Regions from separate parts of the Bacillus sp. PK6-16 genome, predicted to be linked through region 1. Evidence: predicted binding sites of a transcription regulator. Region 1 holds the regulator's gene; the other holds the start of a gene.

Region 1 (3,192 bases):
AAGGTGTGCGAGAGAACTCTGGTTAAGGAACTCGGCAAAATGACCCCGTAACTTCGGGAGAAGGGGTGCTTTCTTAACGGAAAGCCGCAGTGAATAGGCCCAAGCGACTGTTTAGCAAAAACACAGCTCTCTGCGAAGCCGTAAGGCGAAGTATAGGGGGTGACACCTGCCCGGTGCTGGAAGGTTAAGGAGAGGGGTTAGCGTAAGCGAAGCTCTGAACTGAAGCCCCAGTAAACGGCGGCCGTAACTATAACGGTCCTAAGGTAGCGAAATTCCTTGTCGGGTAAGTTCCGACCCGCACGAAAGGTGTAACGATTTGGGCACTGTCTCAACCAGAGACTCGGTGAAATTATAGTACCTGTGAAGATGCAGGTTACCCGCGACAGGACGGAAAGACCCCGTGGAGCTTTACTGTAGCCTGATATTGAATTTTGGTACAGTTTGTACAGGATAGGCGGGAGCCATTGAAACCGGAGCGCTAGCTTCGGTGGAGGCGCTGGTGGGATACCGCCCTGACTGTATTGAAATTCTAACCTACGGGTCTTATCGACCCGGGAGACAGTGTCAGGTGGGCAGTTTGACTGGGGCGGTCGCCTCCTAAAGTGTAACGGAGGCGCCCAAAGGTTCCCTCAGAATGGTTGGAAATCATTCGTAGAGTGCAAAGGCATAAGGGAGCTTGACTGCGAGACCTACAAGTCGAGCAGGGACGAAAGTCGGGCTTAGTGATCCGGTGGTTCCGCATGGAAGGGCCATCGCTCAACGGATAAAAGCTACCCCGGGGATAACAGGCTTATCTCCCCCAAGAGTCCACATCGACGGGGAGGTTTGGCACCTCGATGTCGGCTCATCGCATCCTGGGGCTGTAGTCGGTCCCAAGGGTTGGGCTGTTCGCCCATTAAAGCGGTACGCGAGCTGGGTTCAGAACGTCGTGAGACAGTTCGGTCCCTATCCGTCGTGGGCGTAGGAAATTTGAGAGGAGCTGTCCTTAGTACGAGAGGACCGGGATGGACGCACCGCTGGTGTACCAGTTGTTCTGCCAAGGGCATAGCTGGGTAGCTATGTGCGGAAGGGATAAGTGCTGAAAGCATCTAAGCATGAAGCCCCCCTCAAGATGAGATTTCCCATAGCGTAAGCTAGTAAGATCCCTGAAAGATGATCAGGTTGATAGGTTCGAGGTGGAAGCATGGTGACATGTGGAGCTGACGAATACTAATAGATCGAGGACTTAACCATATAATATGTAGCAAATGTTATCTAGTTTTGAAGGAATATGCCTTCATAGTTTGGTGATGATGGCAGAGAGGTCACACCCGTTCCCATACCGAACACGGAAGTTAAGCTCTCTAGCGCCGATGGTAGTTGGGACCTTGTCCCTGTGAGAGTAGGACGTCGCCAAGCAACTAAACACGAGTCAAATGACTCGTGTTTTTTCGTGTTTTCTTTTATAATCCATAGTAATTAAAAAAATATGCTTAAATAATTACTATTTTGATTAAATGCAGGGGAATGTGGCTAGGATAGTGAATAAGCAAAAGAGTTGCAAATTTTATTAATACGTATATAATTAAAGTCAAAGATAGTCAAAGTCAATAAAGGTGGCGGATAAATGAGAAATATATCTGATATCATTGAGCAATATCTAAAGCAAGTTATTGACTTAAGTAATAATAATGTGATTGAAATCAAAAGAAATGAGATTGCGGATCGATTCGAGTGCGTACCATCTCAAATCAATTATGTAATCAATACCCGTTTTACATTAGAAAGAGGATTTGTAGTAGAAAGTAAACGTGGTGGAGGAGGTTACATTCGCATTATAAAAGTCAAACTGCATGATGATATAGACATTATTGATCAAATGCTTCATATGATTGATCATAGCGTTGCACAAGGGAATGCAGAGAGTATGATTATACGTTTATTAGAAGAGGGAATCATAACAGGCCGTGAAGCAAAATTAATGTTAAGTGTACTAGATCGTTCTGTATTATCAATGGATATTCCTTCTCGAGATGAACTTAGGGCTCGAATATTATGCGCAATGTTAAGAACACTGAAATATAAATAAATACAGCTTTTGTAAAAGAATGATAATTAAGATAGGGCAGTTAAATATTGTAGAAGTTTTGAAAAAGAGCATGTACTTTTATCTGAGTGGATTAAGGAAAGAGGACAATCTAGTAATGTATGAAAAGTATCATGAGGTAGATCGTTCCTGTTGTAAAGGTGGGGATATTGATGACTTGTCAAAACTGTAATATAAGACCAGCAACTTTACATTATACAAAAGTAATCAACGAGAAGAAGGCGGAAGTTCATCTTTGTGAGCAATGTGCGGAGCAAAGTGGCTATACGTCTTTCTTTCAATCATCACAGTCTAACTTTTCATTTCATGATGTATTTGCTGGTTTATTACACGGTGAATCAACAATGTTTGGAGAAGGAAAAAACGGGTTTTCAAATACAAATACAGTAAGATGTCCAGATTGTAAGATGACATATGAACATTTTACAAAAGTGGGACGCTTTGGTTGTGCTTCTTGTTACGATACATTTAAAGGACACTTAAACCCATTGTTAAAGCGACTTCATGGTGGACATACAGAACATTGTGGAAAAATTCCGGAACGAATGGAAGGAAATATCCACTTAAAGAAAGAATTAGATGAACTAAAACTTATTCTGAAACAATATGTACAGAATGAGGAGTTTGAGAAAGCTGCTGAGGTAAGAGATGAAATTCGAGGGCTTGAAACTCAGCTTAGTGAGCATAGAGAGGGGGAGTAGTTCTATGTCACTGGACAAAATTATGAATGAAGCGATTAGTCCATGGATGAAGGGGGATGGCCCTGATTCTGATATTGTTTTAAGTAGTCGAATTCGTTTGGCTCGTAATTTTAAGCAATATCAATTTTCTACTATGCAAAACGAAGAGGAAGCTCAAAAGGTTCAAGAATTATTTAAAAAGAAATTTATAAATAAAGCGGTAGAGCCCTTTGGGAAGTTTGGGCTATTAAAAATGAATGAACTAACTCCTCTTCAAAGGAGAGTTTTAGTCGAAAAGCATTTAATTAGTCCAAATCTAGCAGGGACCGAATATGGAGCATGTCTGTTATCAGAAAGCGAACACATTAGTGTGATGCTTAATGAGGAAGACCACATTAGGATTCAGTGCCTATTTCCAGGACTACA
Region 2 (3,192 bases), 460 kb from region 1:
GCTTAGCAATTGGAACTGGAAGCATGATAACAATTACAACAGAAGGTTCAGATGCAGAAGAGGCTTTAGAAGCATTAGCTGCATATGTACAATAAGAAGCTATCGCGTATATGCGATAGCTTTTTGTTTTTGCGGTTTACTTAAAGGGAGTTTTCGGGATAGGGGGTATGTAGGTGGTTTGTCCTTGTCGTAGATTGTCGGTAAATCGATATGTTGTGTCGAACCGTTGATATATTTAGGTGAATACCAGGGTGGGTATCCAGACGGAGGTGCATGATAATAAAAAAGCGCCCTGTAATAGGGCGCTTTTTTTATGTATCTAGCTCCAGCGGCTAGAATCTCCGGTCGCTTCGCCCCTTCATTCGAGGCAAAAAGCGCCTCGGAATCAGGTGCTCCATCGCCCTGCGATTCTAAACGAGCCGCTTTCGCTTTTTTTATGTATCTAGCTCCAGCGGCTAGAATCTCCGGTCGCTTCGCCCCTTCATTCGAGGCAAAAAGCGCCTCGGAATCAGGTGCTCCATCGCCCTGCGATTCTAAACGAGCCGCTTTCGCTTTTTTTATGTATCTAGCTCCAGCGGCTAGAATCTCCGGTCGCTTCGCCCCTTCATTCGAGGCAAAAAGCGCCTCGGAATCAGGTGCTCCATCGCCCTGCGATTCTAAACGAGCCGCTTTCGCTTTTTTTATGTATCTAGCTCCAGCGGCTAGAATCTCCGGTCGCTTCGCCCCTTCATTCGAGGCAAAAAGCGCCTCGGAATCAGGTGCTCCATCGCCCTGCGATTCTAAACGAGCCGCTTTCGCTTTTAGTTGTATCCAGCTCCAGCGGCTAGAATCTCCGGTCGCTTCGCCCCTTCATTCGAGGCAAAAAGCGCCTCGGAATCAGGTGCTCCATCGCCCTGCGATTCTAAACGAGCCGCTTTCGCTTTTAGTTGTATCCAGCTCCAGCGGCTAGAATCTCCGGTCGCTTCGCCCCTTCATTCGAGGCAAAAAGCGCCTCGGAATCAGGGACTCCATCGCCCTGCGATTCTGAACGAGCCGCTTTCGCTTTTAGTTATTAACGATTTGTAAAGATCTTATCGATTAAACCGTATTCTAAAGCTTTTTCTGCTGTCATGAAGTTGTCGCGGTCTGTGTCGCGTTGTAGTACTTCAAGTGGTTGACCAGTGCGGTCAGCAAGAATTTGGTTTAGTTTTTCACGTAAGAATAGGATACGTTTTGCAGCGATTTCGATTTCAGTCGCTTGACCTTGTGCTCCACCAAGTGGTTGGTGAATCATTACTTCACTGTTTGGAAGTGCGTAACGTTTTCCTTTTTCACCTGCTGCAAGTAAGAATGCACCCATAGATGCAGCCATACCGATACAGATTGTTGATACTTGTGGTTTAATAAACTGCATTGTATCATAGATTGCCATACCCGCTGTGATAGAACCACCAGGGCTGTTGATGTAGATGTGAATATCTTTTTCTGGATCTTGAGATTCCAAGAATAAAAGCTGGGAAACGATTGAGTTAGCTACGTTGTCATCAATTGCACTACCAAGCATAATGATGCGGTCTTTTAATAGTCGAGAGTAAATATCGTAAGCGCGTTCTCCACGATTTGTTTGTTCAATTACTGTAGGAATTAAATTCATCTGTTATTTCCTCCTTATAAAGCTTTCTTAGTCTTATAATACAATTATGGTCAATAAAGGTCAAACGAAACCACTTTAAATCAAAAAAATATGTAGTTGTACCATGAAATATTCGCTATGTTTTCGAAATTCCCTGCTTATGTATCTTCAACATCATAACCGAATTACATAAATTTAAACGTTATGAAAACTGGAGAAAAAAGAAAAGAACGCCTTTTAACTGAAGCGTTCTTTCGATAATTAGTCTTTTAAAAGATAGGTTACTTTATTTAAAATCTTTTCGATTTGTTTCGCGTTTTTACTATACATTTCGCTTGCTGATTTCGACTTTGTTTCTAAGGAAAATAGTTCGAGATCAGCATGACATTTTTTTAAAGATGCTAATAATAAAGGTTTGTTTTGAGGAGAAGGCATCTGGAGTTTGTCATTGTAAATGTCGATAGTAAGTTGTCCGTATGAATCCACTTGACCGAGGAAGACATTTTCAATAACAACACCGAGTTTTTCTAATTCTGAATGTAGCCAAGCGCGGTTATGTCCGCTTGCTGAAAGAGGTTCATCTAGTACATTTCCATCCATAATAACAGTTTGTGGTTCTTTCTCGTTTGGTACTTTTAAACCGATGTCTTTTGCTGTAAGTGGCTGGGAATCTTTCTTTAATAATACATTTAATTCTCCGCTTGGTTCTAAGACAGCAAATTCGACTTCAGCTACGCTGAACGCACTTTTTCCACGGAGAAGTTCCAGTAATTCGTCACTCGTATATTTTTCTTTCTTCAAGTTATCTTCGAGTATCTTTCCGTCTTTTATTAATACGGTAGATTTCCCTTCAAAGAAGTCCCGAGCTGTTTTGTTCTTTAAAGAGAGGATTCCTGTTAAAAAAGGTACCACAGCGAAAATGAGTATCGCAAAGACGCCGTGAAAAAATTTTGAATCGAGCCCTGTAGATACTTGGGCAGCGATGTCACCAATCGTCATTCCGGCTATGTATTCAAAAAAGGAAAGCTGAGAGATTTGTCTTTTCCCTAACCATTTCGTAATAGCGAATAAAATAATTAATATGAATACAGAGCGAAGAATGACAAGTGTCCATTCCGGCAGGTGAGACATAGTCGTTTCCTCCAGTCTACTTAAAACCCTTTATATTGAGGTTCTTCACGTTCTAATACTGAAATTCTATCCTTTAAATCAGCGATGACGCTGTCCATTTCTAACATACATTCATGAAATACGCGTTTTGATTCTTCGTCTTGTGAATTTAATGAAAGGGAGCTTAAACTTGCTTGGGCGCCCCTTACACTAGCAAGGCAAGTTTTTACGCTAGCGATAACAGTCATATAAATACCTCTTATCCTTTCGGTTTGAATAGTAATGCTCCAATGAAGCCGAAAATAATAGCTGCTGATACACCGGCGCTCGTTACTTTAAACATGCCGGTAATAACGCCAACGATGCCATGTTTTGCAGCTTCTTCCATTGCGCCATGAACGAGGGCATTACCAAAGCTTGTAATAGGTACAGTTGCCCCGGCTCCAGCGAAATCAATTAATGGCTCATAC

The links. Region 1 encodes CtsR, which represses protease genes until heat stress. Its sites were predicted from a motif close to ATGGTCAATAAAGGTCAAACA; they were not measured.
Region 2: a site for CtsR is predicted at 1,680-1,700, ahead of clpP (ATP-dependent Clp endopeptidase proteolytic subunit ClpP). Genes of this name have one in related genera too.

The regions. Positions count from the first base shown of each region.
Region 1 covers NZ_CP096511.1:5,206,785-5,209,976, reverse strand. Annotated here, with positions in the region: rRNA gene M1D66_RS26785 (23S ribosomal RNA) at 1-1,233, shown strand, start outside; rRNA gene rrf (5S ribosomal RNA) at 1,283-1,398, shown strand; gene ctsR (transcriptional regulator CtsR) at 1,607-2,068, shown strand; gene mcsA (protein-arginine kinase activator protein McsA) at 2,239-2,787, shown strand; gene mcsB (protein-arginine kinase McsB) at 2,792-3,192, shown strand, end outside.
Region 2 covers NZ_CP096511.1:369,738-372,929, forward strand. Annotated here, with positions in the region: gene M1D66_RS01745 (HPr family phosphocarrier protein) at 1-95, shown strand, start outside; gene clpP (ATP-dependent Clp endopeptidase proteolytic subunit ClpP) at 1,052-1,633, opposite strand; gene M1D66_RS01755 (DUF421 domain-containing protein) at 1,874-2,743, opposite strand; gene M1D66_RS01760 (DUF1657 domain-containing protein) at 2,764-2,970, opposite strand; gene spoVAE (stage V sporulation protein AE) at 2,982-3,192, opposite strand, start outside.